One region of the Kribbella sp. CA-247076 genome, then DNA from elsewhere that is predicted to be linked to it. Evidence: riboswitches for the same ligand, from Rfam matches in the RefSeq annotation. Region 1 holds a riboswitch; the other holds the start of a gene.
The links. A riboswitch is a leader RNA that binds a small molecule or an ion and turns the genes downstream of it on or off. The one in region 1 is predicted to bind FMN.
Positions count from the first base shown of each region.

Region 2: linked by a shared signal. The riboswitch ahead of ribB (3,4-dihydroxy-2-butanone-4-phosphate synthase) and the one ahead of ribD (bifunctional diaminohydroxyphosphoribosylaminopyrimidine deaminase/5-amino-6-(5-phosphoribosylamino)uracil reductase RibD) in region 1 are both predicted to bind FMN.

Region 1 is NZ_CP192051.1:5,576,416-5,585,150, reverse strand. Features, by position in the region: gene ACQPYZ_RS26285 (vWA domain-containing protein) at 1-1,616, shown strand, start outside; gene ACQPYZ_RS26280 (serine/threonine-protein kinase) at 1,680-2,873, opposite strand; FMN riboswitch at 3,015-3,148, shown strand; gene ribD (bifunctional diaminohydroxyphosphoribosylaminopyrimidine deaminase/5-amino-6-(5-phosphoribosylamino)uracil reductase RibD) at 3,306-4,334, shown strand; gene ACQPYZ_RS26270 (riboflavin synthase) at 4,335-4,940, shown strand; gene pnuC (nicotinamide riboside transporter PnuC) at 4,937-5,605, shown strand; gene ACQPYZ_RS26260 (bifunctional 3,4-dihydroxy-2-butanone-4-phosphate synthase/GTP cyclohydrolase II) at 5,608-6,858, shown strand; gene ribH (6,7-dimethyl-8-ribityllumazine synthase) at 6,858-7,328, shown strand; gene ACQPYZ_RS26250 (MFS transporter) at 7,445-8,629, shown strand; gene ACQPYZ_RS26245 (hypothetical protein) at 8,735-8,735, opposite strand, start outside.
Region 2 is NZ_CP192051.1:355,301-364,035, reverse strand. Features, by position in the region: gene ACQPYZ_RS01790 (DUF4185 domain-containing protein) at 1-1,047, shown strand, start outside; gene ACQPYZ_RS01785 (sialidase family protein) at 1,044-2,156, shown strand; gene ACQPYZ_RS01780 (threonine/serine ThrE exporter family protein) at 2,153-3,517, opposite strand; gene ACQPYZ_RS01775 (sugar-binding transcriptional regulator) at 3,528-4,499, opposite strand; gene ACQPYZ_RS01770 (DUF4038 domain-containing protein) at 4,531-6,012, opposite strand; FMN riboswitch at 6,065-6,198, shown strand; gene ribB (3,4-dihydroxy-2-butanone-4-phosphate synthase) at 6,290-6,910, shown strand; gene ACQPYZ_RS01760 (transketolase family protein) at 6,894-7,862, opposite strand; gene ACQPYZ_RS01755 (transketolase) at 7,859-8,735, opposite strand, start outside.

The DNA.
Region 1 (8,735 bases):
GCCCGACCGGTCAGCGCACGATCGTGCTGGTCTCCGACGGTGAGGCCACCTGCGCACCCGACCCGTGCGTGGTGGCGCAGTCGATCGCCAAGCAGGGCATCGACCTGAAGATCGACGTCGTCGGCTTCCGGGTCGGCGGGACGGCGCGTAGCCAGCTGCAGTGCGTGGCCCGCGAGGGTCGCGGCGACTACTACGACGCCGACTCGACCATCGACCTCGAAGCCGGGCTCGACCGCCTGTCCACCCGGGCGTTCCGGCCGTTCCGCATCTCCGGCACGCCGATCGAGGGCGGCCCGCAGCAGGAAGGCGCCCCGGTGGTTGCCCCTGGCCACTACTCGGACACCTTTGGCGGCGACGAGACCGCGAAGTACTACCTGATCAAGCGCAGCATCAAGGGCTCGACCCTGCGGGCCGGCGTCAGCTTCCGGCGGGTGCCGGGCAAGGAGCTGGTGATCCAGGCGGAGGTGAAGCTCAAGACGCTGGCCGGTGACAGCTGCGGCTGGAGCTACCCGCGCGTGTTCGGCAGCGACCAAGGGCTGGCCACCGGCACCGCTTCGAGCTGGTCCGACTGGCAGGAGGAGTGCGCGGACTCCGATCAGATGGTGCTGACCGTCTCACCGGGCAAGGACTACCGCGAGCTCAAGGGTGTGCCGTTCGAGCTGCGGATCGACGAGGAGCCGCCGGTGTCGTCCACGGCGAACCTGCCCGAGGAGGCCGGCGACCCGACGTGGACCTCGATGCCCGGCACGACCCCGCGCGAGATCGTTCCCGGCTCGAGCTTCCCGGACGCGCCGCTGCTCGAGCCCGGCAGCTACAAGACCACGCTGATGCCGGGTGAGCTCCAGTTGTACCGGGTGAAGGCCGACTGGGGTCAGCGGATCCAGGCGCAGTTCACGGTGCCGAAGCTCGGCGCGGCGACGAGCAAGGCACTGGGCGGAATCCGGTATCTCGACACCGCCGTCATCTCGCCGATCGGCGAGGACGTGTACTCCGTGTTCGCGAAGAAGGTCCCCGGTGGGTCGGGCAAGCGCGGCGTACTGACCAAGGACGGCACGATCCAGGCGCTCACCACCAAGGAGATCCGGTACCTGAACCGCAACGGTGCCAACAACCAGGACACCGGGACGTCGATGCCGGGTGAGTACTACCTCGCGGTCACGCTGACCCGCAAGGACGACGACCGGGCGTTCACCATCCCGGTGACCCTCACGGTCGGTCTGGAAGGAACGGCCGGCACCGGCAAGCCCGAGTACGTCGATGGCGCCACTCCCGTCGCGGGCACCTCGGTCACTCCCACGCCTACCGCCGACCCGTCGGAGCCGGCCGACTCCGGTGACGAGAACGGCAACCAGGCCGGTGGGCCTGTTCAGGGCAACAGCAACGACACCGACTCCGGCGACAGCACCCCGCTCGCGCTCGTCGCGGGCCTCTCCGGGGGCGGCGTGGCTCTTCTGTTGCTGGGCGTCTTCGCAGTCCTCCGTCTCCGCAGGAAGCCCGCCGTCCAGCCTGGCGGTTGGTCAGCTGCTCCACAGCATCCGGGGAACGTACCGCCGCACCACAACCAGCCGCCCCAGCATTACCCGAACCACGGCGGCCAGCAGCCCCCGAACCGCTGACTCACCCAGAGCCCGGGCCGATGGCCCGGGCCCTGCCTTCATGACGAGTCTGCTGCGGGTGGGTCAGGTGAGGAGGAGCCAGGCGGCGGTGGTGAGGAGGGCCAATGCACCGGTGAAGGAGAGGACCGCGAGGGCGAGCCACGCTCGGGTGCGCGTCTGGATGCGGGTAGATGCGGTGCGCGTGGGTGCAGACGGGCCGATCGGGCCGGGGTGCTGTGACACGGAGCTCGGCTGGTCGGCGGCCTGGTTGGTGGCGGCGTGGGGGGTGGCGGGCCGCTGATCGGATGGTGCGGGTCGTGTCGGGGTGGCGGGTTGCTGGTCGGATGGTGCGGGTCGTGGCGGGGTGGCGGGCCGCTGGTCGGATGGTGTGGGTCGTGGCGGGGTGGCGGGCCGTTGGGGGTGAGGGGCAGGGTCGGTGGGGGTCCAGGTGGGTGGGAGGGGCGGCAGTTGGTCGAAGACTTCGGGGGAGTCGGGTTGCGTGGCCCATGGGGTGGCCGACGCGGGAGGGAGCGCCCCGGACTCGGCCAGGAGGCGGCCCGCGGCGTGGGCGGAGGCAGGGCGTTGGGTGGGGTCGGTCGCCGTACTGCGGTGGATGAACTCGGCGAAGGGCCCATCGACGGGTGGGAGCTTGCCGTCAGCGCCGGGTCGTTCGCCGGTGAGGAGTTCGGCGGCCACCGCGCCGACTGTGTAGAGGTCCTGGCGCGGATCGGGGTCGGCGCCGGCCAGCTGCTCGGGGCCGATGTAGCCGGGCGTGCCGAGGACGGTGCTGTGGCGCGTCATCCGGGGTTCGTCGAGGAGCCCGGCGACGCCGAAGTCGGACAGACGCAGGTGCGGGCGGCCTTTCCCGGTGACGTCGAGCAGGAGGTTGGCTGGCTTCAGGTCGCGGTGTACGACGCCGGCCGCGTGGACCGCGGACAGCCCGTGCAGCAGTTGATCGAGCAGCACGGCGACGTACGACGTGGGGAGCGGGCCGTGGTCGCCGAGCAGGGTCGCGACGGAGCCGCCGCGCACCAGGTCCATGGCGAACACGACCTTGTCGTCGTCGGCCGCCCACCCGTGGGGCGCGACCACGTGCGGGTGCTCGATCCGCAGCGACTGCTCGCGGACGAACCGCAGCAGCGTCGCCGCGTCGTGCTGGCCGAGGACCTTCGCCGCCACGTACGCCGACCGCCGCAGGTCCCACGCCCGCCAGACCGAGCCCATGCCACCGGTCCCGATCAGGTCGATCAGCCGATACCGCCCAGCAAACGCCTCCACCGGCAAGAACCTACCGCCCCACCAGACCGCATCCACGACCTCGTCCGGCGACGCTGAAAGACGCCGGTCACGCTCAGGATGTGACCTGGGTCGTGGCGGGCTGGGACAGCAGTGGCACACTGGAAGCACGAGTGAACCCACTCGCGTGCTCCGGGGTCGGTGTAATTCCGAGCCGGCGGTGACAGTCCGCGACCCGGCCGCTGCGGTTGAGCGGTCGGTTGACCTGGTGGAATTCCAGGACCGACGGTGAAAGTCCGGATGGGAGGCGCACGCGATCGGCGGGTGTGCTCTGGCGTCCGGTCGTGAGCCCTGCGAGGCGAGCGGAGTACGACGAGCAGTGGTCGGGCTCGACGGCAGCACCCGGACGGCAGTGCGTGCACCAGCCGGTTGTCACGAACCCCGGAGTGCGTCCGTGACAACGAGGGACCGTCAGTGAAGAACGCTTCGCCGATCGACGTCGCCTGGATGCGGCGTGCGGTCGAGCTGGCCGCGAAGGGCATCGGCAGCACGCACCCCAACCCGGTGGTCGGCTGTGTGATCACCGCTCGCGACGGCCATCCGGTCGGTGAGGGTTTCCACGCCGTTGCCGGTGGCCCCCATGCCGAGGTCGAGGCGCTGACGATGGCCGGCGACCGGGCCCGCGGCGGTACTGCGTACGTGACGCTCGAGCCCTGCAACCACACCGGCCGGACCGGGCCGTGTGCGGACGCGCTGATCGAGGCGGGGATCGCCCGCGTGGTGTACGCCGTACCGGACCCGAACAAGCAGGCCGCCGGCGGCGCGGAGAAGCTGGCCAGCAAGAACGTCAAGGTCGAGCAGGGGGTCCTGCAGAGCGACGCCGAGGCGGTCAACCACGTCTGGCTGCACAGCGTCCGGATGGGCCGGCCGTTCGTCACCTGGAAGTTCGCGACCACGCTCGACGGCCGGTCGGCGGCGCCGGATCGGACCAGCAAGTGGATCACCGGCCCGATCGCGCGGGCGGACGTCCACCGGAAGCGGGCCGAGTGCGACGCGATCGCGGTCGGCACCCAGACCGTGCTCGACGACGACCCGGAGTTGACGGTCCGCGACGAGAACGACGTACCCGCCGCCAGGCAACCGCTGCGAGTGGTCGTCGGCGACCGCGAGATCCCGCCGACCGCGCGGGTCCGCAACGACCGCGCCAAGACCCTGCTGCTGCCGACCCACGACCCCGCCGAGGTGCTCCGGCAACTGGACGACCAGCACATCCGGCACCTCTGGCTCGAAGGCGGCCCGACGCTGGCCGCCGCCTTCCTCCGCGCCCGGCTGGTCGACCAGATCGTCGCGTACGTCGCCCCGGCCGTGCTCGGCTCGGGGTTCGCGGCGGTGGGCGACCTGGGCGCGGAATCGATCGACCACCTGCGGCGGTTCAAGCTAGCGGACGTCACCCGCCTCGGCGACGACGTCCGGCTGATCCTGACTCCTCTTGGAGGGAAGTAGATGTTCACCGGCATCATCGAGGAACTCGGCACGGTCGAGTCCCTGGACCTGCTCGACGGGGACGCGGCCCGGCTCACCATCCGCGGTCCGAAGGTGACCGAGGACGCCGGTCACGGCGACTCGATCGCCGTGAACGGCTGTTGCCTGACGGTGGTCGAGCACGGCGAGGACACCTTCACCGCCGACGTGATGCAGGAGACCCTGCGGCGGACCGGCCTCGGCAGCCTGGAGAAGGGCTCGCACGTCAACCTCGAGCGCGCGGTCGCCGCCCACGCCCGGCTCGGCGGGCACATCGTCCAGGGCCACGTCGACGGCACCGGCACGATCGCGAGCCGGACCCCGTCCGAGCACTGGGAGGACGTCCGGGTCGCGACCACCCCCGAGATCCTCCGGTACGTCGCCGAGAAGGGCTCGATCGCCGTCGACGGCGTCTCGCTGACGGTCACGGACGTGGACGACGCGACCGGCACCTTCGGGGTCAGCCTGATCCCCACCACTCTCGAACTCACCGTGCTCGGCCGCAACCAGGTCGGCGACACCGTCAACCTCGAGGTCGACGTGATCGCCAAGTACGTCGAGCGACTCATCAAGGGAGGCACCAAGTGATCGACTGGTTGCTGCACTCCGAGGTCACCATCGCCGGCTCGCCGGTGCTGGTTCGCGAGATCGTCGGCAACGTCTTCGGCCTGGGCAGCGCGCTGTTCGGCATGCGCCGGCTGGTCGCCGCCTGGCCGGTCGGCATCGTCGGCAACATCCTGCTGTTCACCGTCTTCATCGGCGGGATCTTCGACACCCCGCAGGACAAGGACCTGTGGGGTCAGGCCGGGCGCCAGGTGTTCTTCGCCCTGGTCAGCCTCTACGGCTGGTACCGCTGGTACCAGACCCGCCACGGCGGCGCCGCGACCGGAGTGCAGCCGCGCTGGGCGACGGCCCGGGAGCGGCTCGAGCTGCTCGGTCTCGCGGTCGTCCTGTACGGGATCTCGTACGTCGTCCTGCGCGAGCTCGGCTCGTGGGGACCGCAGTGGGACGCGTGGATCCTGACCGGCTCGATCCTGGCGACGTACGGGATGGCCCGTGGGTTCGTCGAGTTCTGGCTGATCTGGATCGCGGTCGACGTGGTCGGCGTACCGCTGCTGCTGCAGGCGAAGTTCTACCCGTCGGCGGCGATGTACATCGTCTACGGGCTGTTCTGCGTGGTCGGTTTCGTCTCCTGGTGGCGGATCCAGAACCGGGAGCGCGTCGCGCCCCCCGAGCCGGTGGTGGTGGGATGACGATGGGCAACGTGCTGAAACTCGACACGATCGAGCACGCGATCGAGGAGATCCGGGCCGGCCGGCCGGTGATCGTGGTCGACGACGAGGACCGCGAGAACGAGGGCGACCTGATCTTCGCCGCGTCCAAGGCGACCCCGGAGCTGCTGGCGTTCCTGATCCGGTACAGCTCGGGCGTGGTCTGCGTCCCGATGGAGGGCTCCGAGCTCGACCGGCTCGGCATCCCGTTGATGACCCCGCACAACCGGGAGCGGATGCGGACGGCGTACACGATCTCGGTCGACGCGCGGGACGGCATCAGCACCGGGATCTCCGCCGCGGACCGGGCCCGGACGATCCGGGTGCTGACCGACTCGGCGTCGGAGGCGTACAACCTGGTGCAGCCGGGGCACGTGTTCCCGCTGCGCGGCCGCGGCGGCGGCGTCCTGGTCCGGCCGGGGCACACCGAGGCGTCGATCGACCTGGCCCGGATGGCCGGGCTGACGCCGGCTGCGGTGATCTCCGAGCTGGTGAACGACGACGGCACGATGAAGCGCGGGCCCGAGCTGCGCGAGTTCGCCGACGAGCACGGTCTGGTGCTGGTGTCGATCGACGACCTGATCCGCTACCGGCGGCGTACCGAGAGCCAGATCCAGCGGGTCGCGACCACCACGCTGCCCACCCGGTACGGCGATTTCGTTGCCCACGGCTACCGGAACGTCGTCGACGGGTCGGAGCAGCTGGCGCTGGTCCGCGGTGAGATCGGGGACGGGCCGACGCTCGTCCGGCTGCACTCGGAGTGCCTGACCGGCGACGTGTTCGGCTCGCTGCGGTGCGACTGTGGACCGCAGTTGGACGAGGCGTTGCGTCAGGTCGCCGCGGAGGGCGGAGTGGTCGTGTATCTGCGCGGCCACGAGGGCCGGGGGATCGGCCTGCTGCACAAGCTGCAGGCGTACGAGTTGCAGGACGCGGGCCGCGACACGATCGACGCCAACCTGGACCTCGGGCTGCCCGCCGACGCCCGCGACTACGGCACCGGCGCCCAGATCCTGGCCGACCTGGGTGTCAAGGAGGCGCGGCTGCTGACGAACAACCCGGACAAGCTGGCCGGCGTCCAGGGCCACGGCATCGACGTGGTCGAGCGGCGCGGCATCTCGATCGACCCGACCGAGCACAACCTGCGGTACCTGCGGACCAAACGCGACCGGATGGGCCACCACCTGCCCGCCGGTGCACTGGGCGGCGTACTTGCCGAAGAGAACGGAGCCGGCTGATGTCGGGCAGTGGAGCACCCACCATCGAAACCCCGCGGGCCGAGGGCGCCCGGGTCGCGGTCGTCGGCGCGCAGTGGCACCCGAAGGTGACCGACGCGCTGGTGGCCGGCGCGATCCGGGCCCTGGACGAGGCCGGGGTCACCGACTACACGGTGATCCGGGTGCCGGGATCGTTCGAGCTTCCGGTCGCATCGTTGCACGCGGCAAAGAGCGGGTACGACGCGGTGATCGCGCTCGGCGTGGTGATCCGCGGGGACACCCCGCACTTCGAGTACGTCTGCCAGGCCACGACCGACGGCCTCATGCAGGTCGGCGTGACCACCGGCGTACCGATCGGCTTCGGCGTCCTGACCTGCGACAACGACCCCCAGGCGCTGGACCGGGCCGGTCTTCCGGACAGCCGGGAGGACAAGGGCTACGAGGCGACCCAGGCCGCACTGGCGACCCTGGTGGCCGTCCGTGGTCTCTAGCTTCAGCGATTGAGATTCGCGGCCGTCATCTGGACAGAGCGTCGCGCCGTGCCGGGCCGGGCACCTAAGATCGGCTGATTGCCGGAGGGGTTAAACGTTAAGGCTGGCGAGGTGCGATGAACTACCGACCGCTGATCTGGCTTGCGGTGGCGACGTTCTCCACCGGGATCGACGGGTACGTGCTGGCCGGCCTGCTGCCCGCGATCGCCGGTGACCTGCGAGTTGTCGAAGCCGCGGCGGGGCAGCTGGTGTCGGCGTTCGCGCTGACGTCCGCGGTCGCGGCACCGCTGCTCAGTACGGCGACGAGCCGCTGGGAACGGCGTCGTACGATCGCCTGGTCGCTCGGCGTGTTCGTGCTGGGCAACCTGATCGTCGGACTCGCGACCAACTACGCGATCGCGCTCGGCGGGCGGATCGTCGCGGCGCTCGGCGCGTGCCTGTTGAACGCCGCTGTCACCGGCTACGTGATCGCGCTGACGCCGGTGAAGGATCACGGCAAGGCGTTGTCGTTCGTGCTCGGCGGGTGGATGGCGGCGACGGCGCTCGGTGTGCCGGTCGGCCTGTTGCTCGGGCAGTCGAGTTGGCGATTCCCGATGCTCCTGGTCGCGGTGGTGGGCACGATCGCGCTGGCCGGCATCTTGCTGAAGTTGCCGCGGTTGCATCTGCCGTCCGCGACCCTCGCCGAGCGCCTCCGCCCGCTCGGGCAGCCTCGGCTGATCGCCGGGCTGCTGGTCACGACCGGCATCCTCTGCAGCAGCTACACCTGCTTCACCTACGCCACGCTGATCCTGCGGCCGGCGTTCCCGGCCGAGTGGATGATGATCCTGATCATGTTCGGCTACGGCTTGGCCAGCATGCTGGGCAACGCGGTCACCGGGCGGCTGGCGGACCGGTTCACCCCGCTGCGGGTGCTGACGATCGTCCTGGCCGGCCTGTTGGTGGACGCGGTCCTCGGGGCGTTCGTGTTCCGGTTCGTCCCGGTCGGTGCGGTGCTGGGCGTGGCGGGCCTGATCTGGTTCTTTACCGCGGGCATCGGCAACGGCGGCGCCGCCGTACCGCAGCAAGCGCGGCTCGCGTCCTTCGCGCCGGACTCGGCGGCGATCGTGATGGCGCTCAACGGCAGCGCCATCTCACTCGGCGTCGCCCTGGGCGGCGGCCTCGGCGGCATCACCCTCGCAGCCGGCGCACCCCCGTCCGGCCTGCTGGTGGTGGCCGCCGCCGTACTCGGCCTCACCCTGACGCTCCACCTCCTGGTGGCGCGATCCCGCAAGTACGACGAGGTCGCCGAGCCGATCCACTGACGTCCCCCCGCTCGTCTCCGCGCTCTCGAGCAGGTTCGGGGAGAATCGTCGCCCGTCCTGGGGGCAAGATCCTCCCCAAAACGCAGGCCAGGAGAGGGCGGCGGAC
Region 2 (8,735 bases), 2.3 Mb from region 1:
TACATGTCGGTCAACTACTGGGGTCCGGCCGGCAGCTGGTTCACGAACTACTCGGGTTTCGCGTACTCCGACGACAACGGCGAGACCTGGACCAAGGACCCGAAGGCCCGCTGGCAGAACACCAAGCAGTGGGACAACAACTTCCAGATGGTGGCCCTGGTCCGCGACAAGGGTTACGTCTACATGATCGGTACGCCGAACGGCCGGTTCGGTAACGCGCACCTCGCCCGGGTCCCGGAGAAGCTGGTGCTGTCGAAGAGCGCCTGGCGCTACTGGGACGGCCGCACCTGGTCGCCGCGGGAGAGCGCCGCGGTCCCGATCGCGATCGGCCCGGTCAGCGAGGTGTCGGTGCAGTGGAACGAGCACGTCGGCAAGTGGCTGATGATGTACCTGGACGAGTCCCGCGCGTCCGTCGTACTGCGGTCGTCGGAGTCGTTGACCGGGCCGTGGAGCGGTGAGCAGGTCGTCGTCAAGGGCAAGGACTTCCCCGGGTTGTACGGCACGTACATGCACCCGTGGTCCAGCGGTGAGGACCTCTACTTCACCATGTCGCAGTGGGACCCGTACAACGTGTACCTGATGCACACGAAGCTCACCGACGACGGTCAGGTCACCAACCTGGTCACCGATCCCGGCTTCGAGGAGCAGACGGGCAGTACGCCGGCTCCGCCCTGGCAACTCAACGGTCGCGGTGGCATCGACGCGGCGAACCTCGGTCACAGCGGCGCCAGGAACGCCTTCGTCCGCGACTCGATCGGCACGCACCAGGTGCAGCAGAGCGTCGCCGTCCGCCCGCATCACCGGTACCGCCTGTCCGCGTGGATGCGGACGGCGGAGAACAACCGCGAGACGATGATCGGCGTCCGCACGCTGCGCGGGAAGGAGATCGCGCAGAAGACCGGCGGCGCACACAAGGACTACGAGAAGGTCAGCGTCGAGTTCAACTCCGGTCGTGAGTCGCTGATCCAGCTGTACGCCGGCTTCTTCGGCCACGGCCAGGATGTCTGGCTCCAACTGGACGACGTCGTGCTGGAGGAGGTCAAGTGAGACGGCTCATCGTTGTCCTCACGCTGATCGCCGGCTTCCTGGTCGCCCCGGCGACCGCGAGCGCGGCGACCGGTCAACTGCTCCGGGACGACACCGGCCTGTATCCGCGGGTGATCCGGCTCGAGCACAGCGGCCCGGCGAACGGGCGTGTGCTGGCGAGCGTGGTCACCTTCGTCGGCAACGCGGACGGCATCGGCGCGATCTACGAGAGCACCGACGCCGGGAAGAGCTTCACCCAGGTCGGCACCGTCGAGGATCCGGAGGCGGCCGACGGCCAGGGCCTGTGCTGCGCAACGCTGTACGAGCTGTCCCAGCCGGTCGGAGCGTTGCCGGCCGGCACGCTCCTCTGGGCGGCCTCCGTCGGCGCCGACGACCGGCCGATGTCGCTGCGGATCTGGAAGAGCAACGACGTCGGCCGCACCTGGTCGTACCTGTCCAGCTGCGCGACCGCGGCGAACGACCGCGGCCTGTGGGAGCCGGAGTTCTCGATCGCCAAGGACGGCCGGCTCGTCTGTCACTACGCGGACGAGACCGACCCGGCGCACAGCCAGAAGCTGATGCAGGTCCGCAGCTCGGACGGGGTCACCTGGACCGACCCCACGCCCACGGTCGCCAGCCCGACGGTCGCACATCGCCCGGGCATGCCCGTCGTACGCCGACTGCCGAACGGCACCTACCTGATGTCGTACGAGATCTGCGGCCAAGGTGGTCAGTACGACTGCGCCGCCTACACCCGGCAGTCGCCCGACGGCTGGAACTGGACCTCACCGGGCACGATCACGCGGACGGCGGACGGCAAGTACTTCACGCACGCGCCGACGATCGCGGTCGCGCCGAACGGCAACCTGCTGGCGGTCGGCCAGATCCTGCAGAACGCCGACGGATCAGTTGCTGCCGGCAACGGGCGGACGCTGTTCGTGAAGCGTGGCAACGGCCACTGGCGGACGATCCCGGCTCCGGTCGCCGTGACCGCCCCCTACAACAACTACTGCCCCAACTACAGCTCGCCGCTGCTCGTCTCCCCGGACAGCAAACGCGTGCTGGAGCTGGCGTCCGACTACCACAACGGCATCTGCAAGACGTACTACGCGACCAGCCGAGCGCACTAGGGCAAGGCGGTCCGGCGGCGACTGCGGCGGGAGCCGGTACGCCGCCGGACCGGCCGGCGTGGGCCGACCAGGCGGGGCCCGGCGAGGCGATCCTCGAGTCGCCGGGCCTCGCGCCGGATCGGCTGAGCGACGTACTCGCCGAGGATCACCCCGGACGCGAGCGCGACCCCGATGGCCACCGCGGTCGCCAGGCTGACGATGCCGATCAGGTTGCCGAGGCCCATCAACTCGTAGAGGCCCTTGTAGATGGTCAGCCCCGGCAGCAGCGGGATGGTGCCGGAGACGACCACCACCAGCGGCGGTACGCCGGTACGACGGCCGAGCGAGTAGCCGCCGAGACCGACCGCGAAGGCCGCGGCCGCTGTCGACCAGGCCGGCCCGAACGACGCCCGCGTCATCAACGTGAACACCAGCGACCCGGCCGCACCGATCACCGCGATCGGCAGCAGCGCCCGCAGCGGGGCGTACGACGCGTACGCGAACGCCAGCGCCATCAGCGCCCCGGCGCCGACCATGATCGGCAGGTTGGCCAACTGGATCGTCTGCGCCTCGATGCCGACGTTCAGGCCGAGCTTGATCCCCAGCGTGAGCCCGAGGCTGACCCCGGCGATGATCCCGCCGGTGAGCAGCATCGCCTCCAGACTGCGGGCCGCGGCGGTCACGTAGTACCCGGTGATCGCGTCCTGGACGGCACCGGTGAGCGCGATCCCGGCCAGCAACATGATGATGCCCGCGGCAACGACCAGGGACGGTTTCACCGGCGCGTCCACGGCGTACAGGATCAGCGCGACCGCGGTCGCCACGAACGCGCCGGCCACCTGCTGGTAGAACGCGGGCAGGCGCTGCCGGCTGAACCACCGGTTGCTCAGGTCGATCACCATCGCGGTGACGACCGCGACCAGCGTGATCAGCCAGCCGCCGCCGAGCAGCAGGGTCGCGCCACCGGCCATCACGCCCCAGGCCAGGACGGCACTCCAGCGCGGGTACGGCGGGCCGGCCGATGTCAGCCGGGCCAGCTCGCGGCTCGCCTCCTCGCGGGTCACGTCACCGCGCGCGAGCCGCCGTACCAGCCGGTCGACCTCGGTCAGCCGGGAGAAGTCCTGGGACCGGTAGCGGACCAGGCGGAGGTGGGTCTCCGGCGCGGCGTCCGGCGCCGCCTGGTACGAGATCGCCATCGAGGTGAAGGTGATGTCGACCTCGCAGCCGCGCAGGCCGCCGGCCGCGGTCACCCCGAGGATGGTCGCGGTGGCGTCCGCCGTACCGGCGCCGCTGGACAGCAGGACCTCGCCGATCCGCAGGGCCAGGTCGAGCGTCCGGTAGACCTCGCGCTGCTCGTCGCGGTCTTTCGGGCGCGCGTCCATCACGCCGCCATCAGGCGTCGAGCAGGCGGTCGGCCATCGCCAGGTCGGTGATCAGGATGTTCACCCAGCCACCGAGCAGCGCGGCCCGGATCGCGGAGAACTTCCGGTCACCGCCGGCGACCCCGATCCGGCGCGGCACCGCCAGCAGTTCCTTGGCGGTCACCCCGATGACTCGCTGGTCGAACGTCGAGCGCACGTGCCTTCCCTCTTCGTCGAAGAACCGGAAACAGACGTCGCCCACCGCGCCGAGCCGGCGCAGCTCGTCCTGGTCCGCCTGGGCGACCGCATTCCCGCTGCGCTGCAGCAGCGGCGACGGTTCGAGGCTGCCGATCCCGACGAGGGCGTCGGTGAGCTGTCCCCAGGTGCCCAGGACGTCGCGGACGGACACGTCGTTCATCATCGCCCGCCGGACCGCGGACGTGCCGACCAGGCCCGGCGCCGGCAGGTAGACCGGCATCCCGCCGGTCAGCTCGGCGAACCGCGCGGTCAGCCGGGTCGCCTGCATCTGCACCGCCGCGTCGCCCAGCCCGCCGACGATCTGGACCACCTTGTCGACCACCGGCACGCTCTTGCGCGGCATCCGGTCGACCGCGCTGATCAGCGTCTCGCTCCAGGACGAGATCCCGATCACATGCCCGCCGGTGAGCGTCATGTCGATGTACGCCGCCGCGCCCGACCCGAGCGCCGGCAGCACGTCGTCGTCCACGCCGAGGGTGTCGACGACCACCGCGTCCCGCAGTCCGTACCGGCCTTGCAACTCGTCCTCGAGGTCGCTGTGCACGCCGCTCGGCATGGTCACCACGGTGTGCACGATGCCGACGTCGACGGCCTGCTTGAGCATCCGCGACACCCGCGCCTGGGAGAGGTTGAGCTCGGCCGCGATCTTCGGTTGCCGGATGCCCTTCTCGTGGTACATCCGGGCCACCTTCGCGAGCAGCCGCAACTCGTCCAGCCCCGGCTGACGCACCGCGCGGTTGTTCACTCCAGACCTCCTGACAGACGACGACTATAGGTCAGCCAGGCAGATGTACACGCGAGGTGCACCGCCAGGATCGGGCAGTGGATCCCGGGGCGAGTCGCGTTGGCCGGTCGCGACCACGGAGCCGTCGCGGGGGTCCACGATCCGGTACGGCAGGGGTACGTCGTCGTCGAACACCCTCACCGTGCCGCCGTACTCGCGGTAAACGATCAGCAGTTGCCCGGGCACGCTGAGCGCCCGTCCGGAGATCACCCGGGTCCAGTCCGGCACCATGTCGGTCGTCGGCAGACCGTTCAGGATCTTCGTGACCAGCCCGACGTACGCCGATCCTTCGAAGCCGGCCGCCTCCCGCCAGCCCGCGCCGGGCGCGGCGAAGTAGTCCGAGTGCCCCGGGCTCGTCGGGGTGCAGCTTCCACTGCCACAGGCTGCCGGCGCCGTAGACAACGCCCATCGTCCCGCCCGCGCACAGGTTGCTCCACGCCTCGTGCCCCTGCCACCACCCGGCCGCTACGCCGGTCCGGCCGGTGTGCTCGTACGTCGGCTCGCCGTTCGCGACCGCTCTGACCGGGAGGTTCCGCCACATGTCGGCGACCCGATCGGGCACGTGCTCACCGGTGTGGCCGGTCTGGCACCACTGGAAGTCCAGCCAGTCCGCGTCCTGGTGAGCGTCGGCGCGGATGTGCGGCCGGTAGTGGATGCCGGTGGGCTGGCCGTAGCAGTCCGACGCCTGCACCTCCGCCCCACCGGCCGCGATCTGCGGTTCGCGCCCGGATCCGTCCCCGCCGACCAGGTAGATCGCGGGCTGTGCGCCGTACCGGGCGACGAGGTAGCGGCAGTAGCGCGCGTACTCCGCCGGCGGTACGACGGGGCCCGCGACGTCGAGGCCCTTCCAACCGAAGCCGTGGAAGACGGGCTGCAGGACGGGGACGAGACCGTGCTCGACCAGGATCCGGAGCAGGCCGTCGAGGTACTGGAAGTAGTCGACATTCGGCCGGTTCAGGTGGCCGTCCGGGAGATCCTCGAAGGCCACCGCGAAGCCCTGGTCCTGGGTGCGGTCGCGCGGCCCGACCGCACGCATGTCCGGCTGGACCGTCATCAGCAGGACGGCGTTGAACCCCTTGGCCTGCCGGTCGGCGGCGTACTCCCGGACCTGCTCGGGCGTCGCCCGCCACGGCAGCGCCCACGCGGTGTCCGCCGCCAGGATCGCGGGTGTGCCGTCGGCGTGCACGAGGCTGCGGCCGCCGGGCGACATCCGCCAGAAGCCGTGGGCGTAGAACGGGTGGTCGGTCTCGGCCGCGGTGACGTCGAACTCGCCGGCGTCGTCGCCGCAGGTCCACTGCCACCGCCCGGCCTCAGGGGCGGCGAAGCGGACCCGCCAAGTTTCGCCGCCGTCCCAGAACGCCGGCCGCCGCAACCGCGGGCCGTCCTCGTGCTCGAAGTCCGCCCAGATCTCGGCGGCGTACGGCTGCTTCCTGGTCAGCGTCAGCTCGAGCTCACGCCAGACTGAGATGGACATGACACTCCACGAAGGGTTGGGACGGATAAACTGACCCGCGTACAGCAAGATCACACGTGCTCTGGGGTCGGTGAAATTCCGAGCCGGCGGTGACAGTCCGCGACCCGTGACTTCGCAGGAAGAAGCGGTTGACCCGGTGGAACTCCGGGACCGACGGTGAAAGTCCGGATGGGAAGACGCACGTGGCAGTCTTCGCGGTGCGCTGCCGGCGTGCGTGCCGGACGTGCCCGCGGAGCTTGTCGTTGCCCCGGAGCGCCAGGCCGAGAGGACAGCGACCGTGAGCACCGCGACGACCACCCGCTTGGACACCATCGAGCGCGCGATCGGCGAGATCGCCCGGGGACGGCCCGTCGTGGTCGTCGACGACGAGGACCGTGAGAACGAGGGCGACCTGACCTTCGCCGCGAGCCTGGCGACCCCGGAACTGATGGCCCTGCTGGTCCGGTACACCAGCGGCTACGTCTGCGCACCGGCCGCACCGGAGGTCCTCGACCGGCTCGCGCTTCCGCTGATGGTCCCGGACAACCAGGACAGCCTGCGGACGGCGTACACCGTCTCCGTGGACGCGAGGACGGGCGTCGGCACTGGCATCTCGGCCGCCGACCGGGCCCGGACCGTCCGCGTGCTGGCCGACCCGGCGGCCCGGCCCACGGACCTGATCCGGCCCGGCCACATCCTGCCGCTGCGCGCAGTCGAGGGCGGCGTCCGGCAGCGGCCCGGTCACACCGAGGCCACCGTCGAGCTGGTCCGGCTGGCCGGGCTGCCGCCGGTCGGCGTGATCGGCGAGCTGATGAACGACGACGGCACGCTGATGACCGGGGCCGGACTGCGGGCGTTCGCGGACACGCACGGGCTCGCGATGATCTCGATCGCCGACCTGGTCAGTTACGTGTCTTGAGCAACTGCCGGGCCGCGTCGGCGATGCCGTCGGGTGAGAGGCCGTAGCGGTCCAGCAGGTAGCCGGCCGAACCGGTCGGCGCGAACTCGGGGATGCCGAGGATCGACACCCGGGCCGGGTGTTGCTGGACGACGGTCTCCGCGACCGCGCCGCCCAGCCCACCGCCGGTCACCGCCTCCTCGGCGGTGACGATGCCGGCCGTCTCCCGCGCGGCCGCCACCACGGCGTCGACGTCGAGCGGCTTCACCGTCGGCATCGACAGCACCCGGGCCGAGATCCCTTCGGTGGCGAGCTGCTCGGCCGCGGCCAGCGCCCGCCACAGCACGGTCCCGTTGCTGACCAGCGTCACGTCGTCACCGGCCCGGACCGTGATCGCCCGGCCCAGCCGGAACTCGTAGTCGTCGGCGTACACCTTCGGCACGCTCATCCGGCTGACCCGGATGAAGACCGGCCCGTCCGAGGCGGCCGCCCAGCGCAGCGCCGCCGCGGTCTCGACCGGGTCGGCGGGCACGATCACGGTCAGGTTCGCGATCGCCCGCAACCAGGCGATGTCCTCGATCGAGTGGTGCGTCGGGCCGAGCTCGCCGTACGCGACGCCCGGGCTCATCCCGCACAGCTTCACGTTCGTGTTCGAGTAGGCGACGTCCGCCTTGATCTGCTCGAGCGCGCGGCCGGTGAGGAAGCAGGACGCGGCCGAGACGAACGGGATCCGGCCGCCGTTGGCCAGGCCGGACGCGACTCCGACCATGTCCTGCTCGGCGATGCCGACGTTGATCAGCCGGTCCGGGAACGCCTTCCGGAAGCTGTTCAGCTTGCTCGAACCGACCGAGTCGTTCACCACCCCGACGATCCGGTGGTCCGCGTGCGCGAGCTCGGCGAGCGTCTCGACGTACGCGTCCCGGCAGTCGTACCGCGGCTGGTCGGCGATCGAGGCGGTGTCGGCGACGGTCATGCCTGCTCCTTGGTGTAGCGGGGAACCAGAGCCTCCAGCTCGGTGACGGCCTGCTGGAACTCGGCCGCGTCCGGCACCCGGTGGTGCCAGGCGACGTTGTTGCTCATGAACGAGATCGGGTGGCCCTTGTGGGTGTGCGCGATCACGAAGGTCGGCTTGCCCGGCCGGAACGGGACCGCGGACAGCACGTCGAGCAGCTCGCCGTGGTCGTGTCCGTTGACCTCGACCACCGCGAACCCGAACGCCATCGCCTTGTCCGGCAGCGGATCCAGGTCGTTGGTCTCCTTCGTGGTGGCGCCCTGCTGCAGCCGGTTCCGGTCGACGATCACCGTCAGCCGGTCCAGCTGGTACTGCGAGGCCGCCATCATCGCCTCCCAGTTGCTGCCCTCCTGCAGTTCGCCGTCCCCGACCAGGACGTACGTACGCCGCAACGAGACGTCGAGCTTGGCCGACAGGGCGTGCCCGACCGCGACCGGCAGGCCGTGCCCGAGCGGGCCGGTGTTGGCCTCGACGCCGGCCACCTTGTTCCGGTTCGGGTGCCCGTTCAGCGCGGACTCCGGTTGGAGGAACGTGGCCAGCTCCTCGACCGGCAGGAAGCCGAAGGCCGCCAGCGTGGTGTAGAGCGCGCCGGCCACATGGCCCTTGCTCAGGATGAACCGGTCGCGCTCCGGGTCGTTCACCGTGTCCGGGCCGATGTCGAGCACCGCGCCGTACAGGGTGGCCAGGATGTCGATCGCGGAGAAGTCGCCGCCGATGTGGCCGGCGCCGGCGTGGTGGACCAGCTTGAGGTCCTGCAGCCGGATCTGCCGGGCGGCCTCGGCGATGTGCGCGACCTGCTCGGCGCGGCTGCTGTGGACCGGCAGCCGGCCGAGG